Breoghania sp. L-A4: one gene and its partner. The protein of the gene in region 2 interacts with the protein of the main gene of each other region in a pairwise test. Links are inferred from orthologs where the notes say so. Each region holds a gene or a part of one and is shown on either strand. Other genes may lie near its edges. The genes, in order: def and D1F64_RS22495.

What was found.
Region 1: the proteins of D1F64_RS22495 (region 2) and def interact in binary tests that used the Escherichia coli proteins (3 or more experiments, as listed by UniProt). The link is inferred for Breoghania sp. L-A4 from one-to-one orthologs.

The regions. Positions count from the first base shown.
Region 1 is NZ_CP031841.1:472,484-479,934, forward strand. Bases 3,316-6,014 are described here. They hold def (peptide deformylase), read right to left. Parts: upstream 5,086-6,014; coding sequence 4,546-5,085; downstream 3,316-4,545. Other genes in these bases: D1F64_RS02250 (organic hydroperoxide resistance protein), read right to left, coding at 3,316-3,740; D1F64_RS02255 (MarR family transcriptional regulator), read left to right, coding at 3,902-4,402; D1F64_RS02265 (tyrosinase family protein), read right to left, coding at 5,213-6,014. Outside these bases: D1F64_RS02225 (leucyl aminopeptidase family protein), read left to right, coding at 1-282; D1F64_RS02230 (MarR family transcriptional regulator), read left to right, coding at 435-785; D1F64_RS02235 (NlpC/P60 family protein), read left to right, coding at 785-1,645; D1F64_RS02240 (DUF4189 domain-containing protein), read left to right, coding at 1,730-2,092; D1F64_RS02245 (glyoxylate/hydroxypyruvate reductase A), read right to left, coding at 1,978-3,048; more of D1F64_RS02250, read right to left, coding at 3,312-3,315; more of D1F64_RS02265, read right to left, coding at 6,015-6,172; D1F64_RS02270 (hypothetical protein), read right to left, coding at 6,172-6,558; D1F64_RS02275 (sigma-70 family RNA polymerase sigma factor), read left to right, coding at 6,807-7,382; D1F64_RS02280 (DUF6768 family protein), read left to right, coding at 7,375-7,451. UniProt on the Escherichia coli protein: Removes the formyl group from the N-terminal Met of newly synthesized proteins. Requires at least a dipeptide for an efficient rate of reaction. N-terminal L-methionine is a prerequisite for activity but the enzyme has broad specificity at other positions.
Region 2 is NZ_CP031841.1:4,922,407-4,930,076, reverse strand. What follows is about bases 1,318-4,235. They hold D1F64_RS22495 (aspartate-semialdehyde dehydrogenase), read right to left. Parts: upstream 3,334-4,235; coding sequence 2,302-3,333; downstream 1,318-2,301. Other genes in these bases: D1F64_RS22490 (FAD-dependent monooxygenase), read right to left, coding at 3,751-4,235; pqqA (pyrroloquinoline quinone precursor peptide PqqA), read right to left, coding at 1,778-1,879; pqqB (pyrroloquinoline quinone biosynthesis protein PqqB), read right to left, coding at 1,318-1,738. Also shown: pyrroloquinoline-quinone synthase PqqC, read right to left, coding at 1-776; more of pqqB, read right to left, coding at 773-1,317; more of D1F64_RS22490, read right to left, coding at 4,236-4,812; D1F64_RS22485 (sugar ABC transporter substrate-binding protein), read left to right, coding at 4,981-5,418; D1F64_RS22480 (hypothetical protein), read right to left, coding at 5,496-5,912; D1F64_RS22475 (GNAT family N-acetyltransferase), read right to left, coding at 5,848-6,471.

The DNA of each region.
Region 1 (7,451 bases), 4.5 Mb from region 2 along the record:
GAGGCCGTCACCGATCCCTTGTGGCGGATGCCGCTGTGGAAGCCCTATGCGGCCATGCTGGAGTCCAAGGTCGCGGACATCAACCACATCTCCAGCGGTCCCTTCGGTGGCTCGATCACCGCGGCGCTGTTTTTGGCCCGCTTTGTCGAGAAAGCCGAAGCCTGGGTGCATCTGGACATCTACGGCTGGAACCCGGCGCCCAAGCCGGGGCGTCCGCTGGGCGGCGAGGCGCAGGGCATCCGCGCGCTTTACGCACTGCTCAAGGACCGCTACGCGGCCTGACCCGAAGAGGCGGCCATGGATAACCCGCGCATGGCGGTGTTCGGCCATGCGTGCGGCTCCTTACTTGATGGAGCGATTGCGGCCGGTCTATAACGGAACCGAAACGAAATAGCGCTATTTTGACGTTGTTTTTTCCGTTGAAGGCCGCAGCCATGCCGATTGAAATCCGCCCCAGCCAGGCGCTGAAACTGTGGCACGACGTCACGTTGGCGCTGGTCAAGGACGGCGACCAGGACCTGACGGCCCGGCAGACGACGATCCTGCTCACCGTCTATCTCGAGCCGCCGCCGCATTCCGTGCGCGGGCTGGCCAAGAAGCTCGGCGTCACCAAGCCGGCGATCACCCGCGCGCTCGACACCATGGGCCGGATGAAGCTGCTCGACCGCCGCCGCGACGATGCGGATCGCCGGAATGTGGTGATCCTGCGCACCGTCGAAGGCGCGCTGCACCTGGAGCGGCTGGCCGATCTTGTGGTCGAAAAGGCCGCGGAGCTGAGGCTGTGATGCTTGACCGCCGTGTGACTGCCTGGCGCCCGGACCTGGCGGCCGCCCATCTGCAAGGTCAGGTGGAGGCGGCGCGCTTTGTTGCGGGCGAGCCGCGGCGGGTCGCAGCGCCGATTGTCCCCCTGCGCCGCGAGCCTCGCGCGGAGCTTTCCATCGAGACCGAGTTGCTGTTCGGGGAGGCCGTGACGCTTTATGAGACCGCGGGTGGCTGGGCATGGGTGCAGGCGGAAACCGACGGCTATGTCGGCTGGCTTCAGGCGGATGCTCTGGCGCCTTCGGATACCGCGCCCACCCATAAGATCATGACTCTGCGCAGCTTCTTGTATCCCGGAGCCGATCTGCGGTTTCCCGCGCGGGGTTGTCTGTCCATGCAGTCACAGGTCACTGTGGTGGGCGAGAGCGAGACACGCGGCACGCGCTACGCGTTGCTGGCGGACGGTTCCGCGATGATCGCAAATCATCTGGCGCCGCTGGATCAGACGGCGCCGGACTGGGTGGCCGTGGCGGAGGAATTCCTCGGCACGCCCTATCTGTGGGGCGGGCGCTCGAGCCTGGGACTCGACTGCTCGGCGCTGGTGCAGCTTGCGCTGGCGGCAAGCGGTATCAAGGCGCCGCGCGACAGCGACATGCAGCAACGCGATCTGGGCGAAGCGCTTGATATTTCAGGTGGATTGCCTGCCTTGCTGCGCGGCGACCTGCTCTTCTGGAAGGGCCACGTGGGCATCATGAGCGACGCCGCGACGCTGCTGCACGCCAATGGCAACACCATGACGGTGGCACGCGAGCCGGTTGCCGCGGCGATCGCGCGGATCGCGGCGCTTGAGTTCGGCGCGATGACCGCGATAAAACGACTCTCCTGATCGGGTTGCAAACCGCGGGCGATTGGCAAATTTTAAGGATTTCCCGCGAGGTTTGGCCTTTGGGCTGAATGGAAGGGGAGCCACATGAAAATTCTGATGAAATCGCTCGGCATGCTTGCCGCTCTCGCTGTTCTGGTAGCGGCCGCCGCTGCGGCCGAGCGGCATGGGTCGCTCGCCTATCGCGCGGACACCGGCGCCTTCGGTTATTCCCATGATTTCAACAACCCGCGCGACGCGGACCGGCGCGCGCTGCAGGAGTGCGGCCGCGGCTGCTCGATCGTGGTGCGCTTCAAGAACGGCTGCGGCGCCTATGCGTCCGCGCCCAACGGCGCCTATGGCTGGGGTGTCGGGCCGACCCGCGACGCGGCCGAGTACACCGCGTTCGACGAGTGCGACTCGCGCGCGCCCGGATGCGAAATCCGCGTCTGGGGCTGCAACACCCGTTGATCAATAACCCACTGATCTGTCGACCAGATTGCTGAGCCCTCGCCCGCCTCATGGGCGCGGATCTGGGCGGCGACGTAGCGCGACAGCGCGTCGGGATCGGATTCGGCGGCGATATGCGGGGTCACGGTGATCAGCGGATCCTGCCACAACGGCGAGGCTTTCGGCAGCGGCTCGGTCTCGAATACATCGAGGGTCGCGGCGGAAAGCGTGCCGTTGGAAACCGCCTTGACGATGTCGGCTTCGACCTGCGATCCGCCGCGTCCGGCGTTGATCAGCGCCGGTCCATCCTCGCCGAAATGCCCGGCGCCATCGTGGGCGAGCTTGTTGAACAGGCCCTGGTTGAGGATGCCGGTTGTTTCCGGCGTCAGGGGAAGAAGATTGACCAGAATGTCGGTGCGGGCGAGGAAATCGTCGAGCCCGTCAGCGCCGCAATACGTCTCGACGCCCTCCATCCGCTTTTCCGTGCGGCTCCAGCCGGCAACCTGAAAGCCAATGCGGGCAAGCACTTGCGCAGCATCCTGTCCCAGCACGCCCAGCCCCATGATGCCGACACGCACGGCGGAAGCCGGCGGCTGGCTGTGGGATTTCCAGATGCCGCGGGCCTGCTGGCGCGCGTACAGCCGCTGGCGGCGATGGTGGGCAAGCACCTGCAGCGTGACCCATTCGGTCATGCGCATGGTGAGGTCCGGGTCGACGATGCGCACGATCGGCACGTCCGGCAGATCGGGCATCCGCATCAGATGATCAACGCCGGCGCCGAGCGAAAAGATCGCCTCCAGACCGGTCAGCCTGCCGATGATCTCGGCCGGCGGCTTCCAGGCGAACAGGTAGCGCACCTTGGAAAGATCAACGGTTTCATCGGGATACAGCCGCACGTCGTGATCGGGAAGCAGCGCTGTGAGGCGGCTTGTCCAGGTGTCGGGCTCCCAGCCCTTGATCGCGATCAGCACCGTCATCTTGGGATCCTTTGCAGCGGCAAGGGTCTCTTGTGACGCAATTCGCGCGGTTTTGCCACCGCAATCGCGGTGCGGCGCGCGGCATCGCGGCCTGCTCGAATTGGGCTGTCAAATTTCCAGGAATTAGCAGGGTTGTAGAGAAGAATTCGAGATGGATTTGAATTGGATTTGAACTGGATTTCGATTTGAGCGCGAAAGGACCCGATGCGCCGTCGCTCGGGCGACACCCGCCGGAACGACCGGCGGGGTGGAAGGCGGACAACTCACTCGACGATGCTGAGAGCGACGTCGATGTTGTTGCGCGTGGCGTTGGAATAGGGGCAGACCTGATGCGCCTCGGCGACCAGTTTCTCGGCCGCCGCCGTCTCGACGCCCGGAAGCGAAACCGCAAGGGCGATCTCCAGCCCGAAGCCGCCTTCCGAGCGCGGGCCGATGCCCACGGTGGCGGTGACGGTGGCATCGGCCGGCACTTTCACACTGCCCTTGGAGGCGACGAATTTCATCGCGCCGAGAAAGCACGCCGCATAGCCGGTGGCGAAAAGCTGCTCGGGATTGACGCCCTCGCCGCCGGGGCCGCCCATTTCCTTCGGCGTGACGAGTTTCACGTCCAGCGCGCCGTCGAGGCTTTTCGAGGAGCCGTCGCGGCCGCCGGTGGCGCGCGAGGAGGTGGAATAGACAACGTTCACGGGCATGGGATGCTCCTTTGATGGGTGCCGGCACGCCGGCCGGCGGGACAAGAATATTGTGGACGATTAAATCGTGCACGATATAATTAGAAAACCGGAAGACGGATGTCAACCGCTTGCGATTGCATCGCGCACGATTTAAATAGGCGATTCCTTAGGAGACAGGCATGGCTGACAGCCCCACCGACGCACGGACGAATGCCGCGGATCCGCAAACGGGCGCCGCGCCGGGTGACTACCTCAGGCTCGGCGATCATCTGTGCTTTGCGATCTATTCCGCCGGTCACGCCTTCAACCGCGCCTACAAGCCGTTGCTCGAAAAGCTCGGCCTGACCTATCCGCAGTATCTGGTGATGGTGGCTCTTTGGGAGCAGGACGATCAGACTGTCGGCGGGCTCGGCGCGCGCCTGCATCTGGAATCGAGCACGCTGACGCCGCTGATCAAGCGGCTGGAGACGATGGGCCATGTGGCGCGCCGCCGCGACGCTGGGGACGAACGCCAGGTGCGGGTCACGCTGACCACGCAGGGCCGCGCGCTGAAGCAGGACGCGGAACCGGTCCCCGGCTGCATGGCGGCGGCCACGGGCATGGGGCTCGATGATCTGCGCCGCCTGCAACGCGAGATCACGACCCTGCGAGATGCGCTGGAGAGCCACGCGAAGGGCTGAACGGAATGGCGGTTTCGGCCATCGCCGGGCAAGCACGCGTCCTAGAGCAGATCCGTTTCTTACAGAATCGGATCTTTGCTCTATGTCCTTGTTTTGGCGCAAATCCGGACGGATAACCGGTATCCACTTATCCTGGATTTGCTCTAGGCGAGCTTGCGCTGCTTGTCGAGCCGGGCGTTGGCGCGGGCCTGTTTGGTGAACTTGGTCACCACGCGGTCGCGTTTGAGCTTGGAGATGTGATCGATGAACAGCACGCCGTTGAGATGATCGATCTCGTGCTGCAGGCAGGTGGCCAGAATGCCGTCGGCCTCAAGCTCGCACGGTTTTCCCTCGCGATCGAGGAAGGTCACGCGGACGCGCTCGGGCCGCTCCACATCCTCGTAGAAATCGGGGATCGACAGGCAGCCTTCCTGGTAGACGGATCTTTCTTCCGATTCCCAGACGATTTCCGGATTGATGACGACCATCGGCTCCTTGGGCGCGTCGTCCTTGGAGACGTCGAGCACCAGCAGGCGTTTGGGCACGGCGATCTGGATCGCCGCCAGCCCGATGCCCGGCGCCTCGTACATGGTCTCCAGCATGTCGTCGGCGAGCTGGCGAATGCCGGCGTCGACCGTCTTGATGGGCTCGGAGACCCTGCGCAGCTGCGCGTCGGGCAGAATGATGATGTCGCGTTTCGTCATGGCGCTCAGATAGGAGATTGACGCGGTTTGGTCAATCGGGGGATGCGCGGGTTACCGGAATTCTGCGCAATGTGCGCGCGCGGCCGCCGCAGGGAACAGGCCCGGGAAACGCGCCCGGACCTTTCGCCTATGCAATCAACAAACTGTCATAGGCGTACCACTGAGCGGGGTCGAGAACACCCTGCGGTGTGAGGGCCTGACCAATGATGGCCACCATGACATCGTCGAGTCTGTGGCCGCTCGGCCCCCTGTTGGGCTTTGGCTCGTAATTCCTGCCCTTGTGCGCCATCCATTGTTCCCAGAGCCGGTCGACGTTGCAGTGGTTCAGGAAGAACACGGGGTCGTTGGGCGAGGTTCCCGGCGCCATGTCGCCCCCGACCCAGACATGCACGCGATTGTGCAACTGAGGCCCGTTTATCCAGCCTTCGAGAATGTTGCGGTGCCCGACCACGCTCCTGTTCCAAGGCGGTTGATCATACAGGGGCTGTGCCTGCGCCGCGTCGACATCGGGCTGGCGGGGCAAGCTTGCAACATCGGGATTAAGCCCTGCAGCGCGTTGCAGCGGCCGAGGCGTCACTGAAACCAGATTCCCGTTGCGCGCATCCTGGACCAATCGCACGCGGATCTCACCCATCGGTCCGGATCTCACCGCGCCGCGTGCCTCGCCGAGATAGTCGGGCGTCCACAATTCCGCCCTCCACTGCTGCCGCACCGGCAGATGTCCGTCTGCAGCCCAATCCCAATACGGAAGACCGAACTCCGGCTCGTCCAAGACTTGCTGCAGAAACTCTTCCAGGCGGATCATGTACATCCGATGCCATGGCAGGAAAATCGGACCACCATGCGCCGCATTGCCCACCGAAAGCTGGATCGACATCGCCAACAAGTGCCAGAAGACGAAAATGTCGTAGATGGAGAGTTCCTGGTCTATGCCCCGTATGCCGAGGGGAAGATTGTTGGCTTGCAGGAAATCGCGCAAGTCGCTCGCCCGGATACCGGAATTGGGCTGATCGAGCAGGCGAACCCCTTCCAGGAACCGATCCCGAACAGTGGTGTTGACGAAGATATTTTCGCGAACAACGGTCATCACCCGTGCCCTCCCGCATCATTGGGGGCTCCGTCGCTAAGCTCGTCCTGAGGCTCAAAGGCCAGAAGAGAAGCATCGATGATCGCCCTGGCGAGATCGACCGCGGACGCGAACGAGTAGTTCGGCAATCCGTGACACCGAACGCTTCCGTCGTTTGCCACACTGGTATGGATTGTGAGCGGCTCGCCATCGATGTCGATACGATAGCTGGTGCGAACCAGAATCTCTCGCCCACGATGGACCGCTTTTCGAGTGGACGTGAACGAGGTTTGTGCGCCGTGCCTCGTGTGCCCCTTGTATCCGTCAGGGAGCTGCAATTTGTTGCCGCCTGCAATGGGCGTATCAAGATTGAATGTGCTCGATCCAATGTTCGTCGACTTGGCCATGGAAAAACTCCTGTCGCACGATCTGCAATTCCTGAATTCTAACGCGTCTGCAAGATATCTCACAAGTCCACGCCAATACTGCGCCGGAGGCTTCACCCGCCAAATCCGTCAGACGAAGTCCGTCGCAAGACCACAAGCGCCCGCAGCGCTTGGGATCTCGGAAGGGCATGGGGTTTTTCCTTCCCGAATGAACCATTCTCGTCCCCGCGCGCACCTATCGTGATGACCCATGGCCCTCAGAGGTGACAATGACTGCGGATCCGCGACGCAAGGTTCAAGCACTGGAAGCGCTTCTGGTGCTGGACGCCCGGAGGGGCGGCCGGCAGGCTCTGGCGCGGCTGGTCGCGTTGCGCGGACCGCGGCTGTACGCCCATGCCGTGCGGCTGTCGGGCGACCGGGAGGCGGCGCGCGACATCGTGCAGGACGCCTGGGTCCAGATTATCCGCGGTCTTCAGAGCCTGAAGGACGAGACCGCGTTCCTTCCCTGGGCGCTGCGCATCGTCTCGCGCCGCGTCGCCGCCGATATCCGGAGCCGGCAGAAGACCCGGGCGATCGCCAGGGACTATGCGAGCGAGGCGGAACACTTTGAACCGGCCCGCGATCCGGCGCAGCCCGACAGGGACGCGGTTCATGCCGCCCTCAAAACCCTCTCGGCCGAGCAGCGGGCGACCGTTGCGTTGTTTTATCTCGAGGACATGCGCGTCACGGAGGTCGCCATCGCGCTCGATATTCCCGTCGGCACGGTCAAGACGCGGCTGATGAAGGCCCGCGCGCTGTTGCGGGACCGGCTGGAAGGCCAACTGAAAGGAAACTCGGATGGATAAGATCGACAAGCTGATCGAAGAGGCGCTCAAGAGCGAGGACCGGGCGCTGCTCGAGGATACGAAGGAACT
Region 2 (7,670 bases):
AAATGCAGCGCGTCCAGCATCGCCCACAGGATGTCGCACTTGGACAGCAGCGCATCGACCGCGTCGGCCTGCTTGTCCGGGGTATCCGCCCAGCGGGTGACCAGCGACAGCGCGTGCTCGGCGTCGCGCGGGGCCTGGTGCAGGCGCGGCGTGAAATACGACAGGGTGTCCTCGGTGATGTAGTCGTAACGCGCCAGCATCGCCGGCACGCGCTCGCCGATGGCCACCGGCGAGAACAGCTCGGTCAGCGACGAGGCGACGGCCGTGAGCAGCGATCCTTGCGAGACCAGATCGATATAGGCGCCGACGGCGAAGCGGGTGGCGGGCAGGGCGAAGCGGCGCGACTGCACCATCCCGGTGTCGAGGCCCAGCCCTTCGGCCAGCTTCAGCCAGCGTCTGATGCCGCCGTCCTTCTCGCCATTCTCCTCGCCGTCGTGATCGATGATGCGCTTGCGCCATTCGCGGCGGAATTCGGGATCCTCCGAGCGCGACAGGATGATCGCGTCCTTTTTCGGGATGGCCGCCTGATAGCAGTAGCGGTTCAGCGCCCACGCCTGCATCTGGACCTTGGTCAGTTCGCCGGCGTTCATCAGCCGGTGAAACGGATGGTGGATGTGGTAGCGCTCGAAACCTGCGGTGCGCAGCACCTCTTCGAGCTCGGCAGGGCTCAGCAGCCGGCCTTCCGCGCGGATGGCGTCGCTTGCGGGGCGCGGACTATCGGCGATTGCGTCGCGGTCAGGACCCTTGCGGGCTCGTGCGGTGGCTTGGGTGTTCACAGGTCCAGCTCCATGCCGTCGTAACCGATCTCCCAGCCGGCCCCGGTGACCGCGCGTTCGGCGGCGGATCCCGGCTCCAGGATCGGATTGGTGTTGTTGATGTGGACGAAGATGCGCCGGTCGAGCGCCACATCGCTCAGGGCCTCGATCGAGCCGCCGGGCCCGCCGATATGCAGATGCCCCATACGCTTGCCGGTCTTTTCGCCAACGCCGGCGTCTCGCATTTCCGTGTCGTTGAAGACCGTGCCGTCGAAAAGCAGGCAGGACGCGCCGTCCAGCCGCGCCTTGAGCGCGTCGTCGACCGCGGCGCAGCCCGGAATGTAATAGGCGCGGACGCTGTCCCGGCGCAGCACGCCGTCCGCTCCCGGCAGCAGCGTGTCGCCGGCGCGCAACGCGATACCGATGGTGTCGCCGGGCGCGGTGCCGAAGCCCTCCGCGGCGTTGTCCTCGAGGAACAAGGCCACCTTGCCCGGCACCGCAAAGGTCTCGACGCTGAGGCCGAGGGGGCCGTCCGGACCGGAAATCTCGGTGACTCCCTCGATCGGCAGTTCGCGACGCTCGACGACGTCAGCGGCCAGAACCTGAAAGATGCTGTTGTCCGCAAGCGTCTTGAGCACGCGCGCAGTTGCGTAGATCACCAGAGGCGTGCGCTCGCGTAGCGTGAGCAGCCCCGCGATGTGATCCACGTCGGCGTTGGTCAGCACGACCACCTTGATCGGCGAACCGCGCAAGGGGCCATCGGGCGGCGGCTGCAGCTCCGGGGTGTTGGCGATCTGCTGACGAATGTCGGGCGAGGCATTGAAGAGCGCCCAGCTTTCGCTGTCGGCGCTTGCCGCCATGCTCGACTGGGTGCGGGGCAGAAAGCCGGGCCGCATTTCGCGTACGGCCCGGCTCAGCGGTGCGTTGCAGTTCCACTGCGGAAATCCGCCGCCGGCGGCCGAGCCGATGATCCTGAGTTTCACCTGGGTGTGCCGCGCGCTGTCATTACCGGGTTGTTTCGGTTATTTGCGACGGCCGCATTTGCCGATCTCGGCCGACATGTAGCGGGTCACTTCGAAACCGGCTTCGACGCTGGCCATGGCGGGTTTGGTCCAAGTCTTCATGATCATTCCTCCTCTTGAGCACGCCGCGCTCGTGTGAACGCAGCCAAGCCGCGTGACCATGGCCATCCTGAACAATCCGGATGGGTAGTCTGCGGTGGCCGGAATGATACCGTAGGGTCAGACGTCTCAAATAGTACTTTGGTGCCAAGCTCCGCTTACAGTAAGGCGCGTCGATCTACGACGCTGTTTTAATTGAATAAAAAATTCGCTTGATCTGCAAAGTGTTGACGTTCGGCGGCGTCTTCGGGCGCCGACCGCATGACGTGCGGCTAACGGTAAGCTGGCTTGCGGCGGATTCGCCGCGCTCTCTCCAAAGGGATATCTGCCGGGCCCTCGGGTGCGTCCGGAAATGAAAACGGGCGCATCCGGTCCGATGCGCCCGCTCAATCATCCAGACGATGAAACCCGCCCCGACTTCCGGGTCACGCGGCCTCGCGCTTCTTCAGCAGTCCGCGGTTGACCAGCACTTCGGCGATCTGCACCGCGTTGAGCGCCGCCCCCTTGCGCAGGTTGTCGGAGACCACCCACAGGTTCAGGCCGTTCTCCACGGTGGCGTCTTCGCGGATGCGCGAGATGTAGGTCGCATCCTCGCCGGCGGACTCATAGGGCGTCATGTAGCCGCCGTCCTCGTGCTTGTCGATGACCAGGCAACCGGGCGCCTCGCGCAGGATGGCGCGGGCCTCGTCGGCCGAAATCTCGTTCTCGAACTCGATGTTGACGCTCTCGGCATGGCCGATGAACACCGGCACGCGGACGGCGGTGCAGGTGACCTTGATCTTCGGATCGAGCATCTTCTTGGTTTCGGCCAGCACCTTCCACTCTTCCTTGGTGTAGCCGTCTTCCATGAAGACATCGATGTGCGGAATGACGTTGAAGGCGATCCGCTTGGTGAACTTCTTCGGCTCGATGGGGTCGTTGACGAAGACCGCGCGGGTCTGGTCGAACAGCTCTTCCATCGCCGCCTTGCCGCCGCCGGAGACCGACTGGTAGGTGGAGACGACGATGCGCTTGATGACGGCGGCGTCATGCAGCGGCTTGAGCGCCACCACGAGCTGCGCCGTGGAGCAGTTCGGATTGGCGATGATGTTCTTCTTGGAGAAGCCCTCGATGGCGTCGGCATTGACTTCCGGCACGATCAGCGGCACGTCGGAATCGTAGCGCCATGCGGAGGAATTGTCGATCACCACGCATCCCTGGGCGGCGATCTTGGGCGCCCATTCCTTGGCCACATCGCCTCCGGCCGACATCAGGCAGATGTCGGTGCCGGTGAAGTCGTAGTTCTCCAGCGCCTTGCACTTCAGCGTCTTGTCGCCGAAGGAGACTTCGACGCCCTGCGAGCGCCGCGAGGCGACGGCCACGACTTCATCGGCGTCGAACTGCCGCTCGTCGAGAATGTCGAGAATTTCGCGGCCGACGTTGCCGGTCGCACCAACGACCGCGATTTTGTAGCCCATGGATTCATTCCTTTTCGATTTTCCGGCCACGCGATCGGAAGCCGGCCTCGTTCCCTGAAGGTCGTGGCCGTGTCCGGCCCGCGACCCCGATCGCCCCCCGGCCCGGGGAACGCGGGACGAGTGGCGCCGTCAGACGGTCGTCTTGGCGGTTGTTTTCGTCGTGGTTTTCGTGGAGACGGCAGCAGGGTTCGTCGCGCGGCGGCGCGCGAACGCAAGATCGGACGTGGACAGTGCGGCGAGATGCGGCATGACAATCCGTGAGCCTGAAACCAGTTCCCGCTCTATTGCGGTCAAATGCGGGAAAAGTCAAGCCGTGGCCGTGTCCGCGCCGATGACTCACCGAGCCAACAAGGGGTGCGGCAGGCTAGCCGTGCCGCCGCGGGGAGCGCTGAAATCTCGCCTGAAAACGGACCGCGGCTATCCATGCAGAAATCGGTTCGCGATGCGGCGCCGCAGCGGCGGCAAGGCGCCCGCAAGCGTCAGCGCGGCGCGGATCGTGAGCGTGTTGACGGCGCGCGATGACGACAGAAACAGCCGCAGCCGTTCGGTCTCGGCGAGGATTTTCGCGCCTGCCGCGTGTCGGGCATCGTGATAGCCGTCGAGATCATCCGCAATCAGGCGGCGGGCCAGGTCGGCGGCATCCGCAATGCCGAGATTCATGCCGCGCCCGCCCACGGGCGAATGGCAGTGGGCTGCGTCACCGGCAAGAAACACCCGGCCCATCTGGTAGCGCTTCGCTTGACGGGCCGCGAGATGAAATTGTCCCTGGCGGTTGATGCGGGTGACGTCCATCGGCAGTCGCAGGCTCTTGAGTGCGTCCGGCGTGTTGGAGACCACGCGATAGCGCTGTGGCGCCATGTGCGCGACCACGGCCATGTGCCCGGTGTTCGCGCGCGCCAGGACGAAACTGCGGTCGTGCGGCCAGTCGCGCGCGTTGACATCGGCGATCGACCAGATTTCCTCGATGTCGCGGCCCCCGTAGGCGATACCAAGCGCCGTGCGTATCCGGCTGTGCACGCCATCCGCCGCGATGACATAGTCCGCCCTTTGGCGCCTGCCATTGGCGAACGACACGTCGACTCCCGTCGCGTTCTGGGTGATGTCGACCACCTCGCGATCGAAGGAGACGGCGCCACCGAACGCGGCAAGGCGTTCGCGCAGGATTTCCTCGGTCCGGTCCTGGGGCAGCGCAACTGCGGTGTCGTGCAAATCATCCGAGATATCGAGCGGAAGGGTCACCTTGAGCGTGTCGCCAAGAAAGATCTTTGCGCGTTCGATCCGCATGGCCTTGCGCAACAGGGCCTGGGCTGTGCCGGATGGCGCGAGCAGCTCGAGGCTTTCGGGCAGGATACCCACCGCGCGTGAGAGCCCCGATCCCTCGGGCCGCTTTTCGGCAACGACCGGAACAATGCCCTGGCGTGCAAGTTCCACGGCAGCAGTCAGCCCCGTTGGCCCCGCCCCGACAACCAGAATGTTCATGCTGCGACGTCTTTCATTGTCCCACTTGAAATCATGTGCGGCGGACGATGGAGGGACGTTACCAGAAAACCGGAGGAAATCGACGGCCCTGGTGTGCCCTGAAACCATAAGCGCCGCTTATGGCGCACTTCTTATTTCGTATTTCCCCTGTGGAATTCCGGTCTTCTAGTGTGGGTCATCTCGGGCGCGGCGCATGCCGAAGGGAGGACGATTGCCGTCTTCACAAGGAATCTGATCAATCCCGCCTATGCGGCCGCCCGGCGCGGCGCCGATTTGATCGCCGAGGAAAAGGGCGCCACGACGCGGCACCATGTTCCCGAGAAGCCCGACAACGTGGACCAGCAGAAGGCGCTGGTTGCGGAGGCCCTCGCCGCGAAGCCTGATCTGGTGATCTTCGTGCCCGTGGACGACAAGGCGATGGTGGAGTTCAGCGCCTTCAAGATCGCCTGTACCGCGGCGCGCGCCGGCCTGCGGCATCTCGATGGCGAGGAGGTGCCCGACGACATCACGGTGCCGTCCGTTCTCATCGACAAGAGCAATCTCGGGCCCTGGAAGGTGCCGCTGAACGAGTGTGCCTGCCCGGGCTGGGAGGAGATCGTCCACTGAGCGACAGATGGGAAACCGATCGGGCGGCGCACAAGGCGCTGCCCTCTCGCTTTGGCCCGCCCTCACGGGCAGACGCACTACTGGGCCCGGCGGTAGACCATCGTATTGGTGGTGGAGGTGTCGTCGGGCAGATGCACGGTCTGTTCGATGATGAGCGTGGCGCCGTTGTCGGCGAGGCGACGCACGGCACGCATGATGACCTTGCCCTCCCGGCGGGCCTCCGATACAAGCCCGCCTCCGGTTTCCAGATAGAGCGCCAATGCATCAGCAAGCCCGCTCTGCTTGAGCCTCTCGTCGCGGGTGCCGGGCATGCCCGTGAAGGAAACGGCCTCTTCCTTGCCGTTGGCATCGATCCAGCGCATGTGGAACGTCAGACCGAAATCGGCGGCCTCTATCCGATAGCTGCCCGACAGCGGCGGTTCGCCCTGCTCAAAGTCGCTCGCCTCGATGTCGAGGATCCAGGCACCGAGAAAGGGCGCGATCGGATCGGACATGACTGTCTCCTTGCAGGCGGTGTCCGGCGCAGACTTCGCGCGCCGGTATTGGGACCGCGTGACTAGCAATCGCCGGCGAGCTTCGCAACCGCATCGCCGTCGAAACGGTAAAACAGCTTGCTCGTTTCGTGCCGGCCGCCGAGACGGCATAGAAGCGCGCGGCTCCCGTATTCGGAGCGTCGACGCTGAGATCGATGCGGCTCACGCCCTTGTGCAGGGCAAAACGGGCTACGAAGCGCATCAAGGCCTCGCCAATGCCCGCGCCGCGCGCCGCGTCGCTCACGTACAGGTCCTTGAGAAACAGGGAGCCGGGCGTGACGAGCCCATGCCGGGCGAGGATGAAGAAGGCGGCGCCCACCGGCCGGCCGGCCGTCCGCGCAAGAGCATATCGAAGGCCGTTTTCGGCTTCCGCGAGAAAACGCCCGGCCTGGGCCGCGCGCTCTTCAACGGGCAGCGTGCGGCCCTGATAGTGGGTGTCGATCTCCGCCATCAGGATGGCGAGATCCGCCGCATCCCCGGGGCCGGCAAGCGTGACAGCAGGCTTCGCATCTTCCGCCATCGCTTGCCTCCCGTGGGGACTCCGGTTCGTATCGATCAGGCGCTGAGCGCGTTCAGTTCGGCGAGGATCGCGTCGCCCATCTCCGTGGTGCCGACTTTGGTCATGCCGTCCGACATGATGTCGCCGGTGCGCAGGCCCTTGTCGAGTGCGCCCGAGATCGCCCTTTCCACCAGATCCGCTTCCTTGACCAGGCCGAAGGAATAGCGCAGGGCCATGGCGAAGGAGGCGATCATGGCGATCGGGTTGGCGGCGCCCGTGCCCGCGATGTCGGGGCGGAACCGTGTACCGGCTCGTAGAGCGCCTTGCGGGTGCCTGTCTTGGCGTCCGGCGCGCCGAGCGAGGCGCTGGGCAGCATGCCGAGCGAACCGGTCAGCATGGCGGCGACGTCGGACAGCATGTCGCCGAACAGGTTGTCGGTGACGATGACGTCGAACTGCTTGGGCCAGCGCACGAGCTGCATGCCGCCGGCATCGGCCAGCATGTGGGTGAGCTCGACGTCCTTGTACTCGCGCTCGTGCACCTGGGTGACGACCTCATTCCACAGCACGCCGGACTTCATGACGTTGCGCTTTTCCATCGAGCAGACGCGGTTGCCGCGGGTGCGGGCCAGCTCAAAGGCGACGCGGGAAATGCGCTCGATCTCGAAGGTGTCATAGACCTGCGTGTCGACGGCGCGCTTCTGGCCGTTGCCCAGGTCGGTGATTTCCTTCGGCTCGCCGAAATAGACGCCGCCGGTCAGCTCGCGGATGATTAGGATGTCGAGGCCGTCGACCACCTCTTTCTTGAGCGAGGACGACTCGGCGAGCGCGGGATAGCAGATGGCGGGGCGCAGGTTGGCGAAGAGCTCGAGATCCTTGCGCAAGCGCAGCAGGCCGGCTTCGGGGCGCACGTCATAGGGGACGTTGTCCCACTTCGGGCCGCCGACCGCACCGAAGATGATGGCGTCGGCAGCCATCGCCTTGTCCATGTCGGCATCGGAAATCGCCTTGCCGTGCGCGTCATAGGCGGCGCCCCCGACGAGGCCCTCGTCCGTGGTGAAGCTGTCGCTTCCGCGGGCGTTGAACCATGCGATGATCTTCTTGACCTCGACCATGATTTCGGGGCCGATGCCGTCGCCCGGCAGAAGGAGGAGATTATGCGATGCCATATGTTTCTTCCCGCGTTCTCGAATTGTGAGCTTGCGCGTTTCTGCTAAAGGC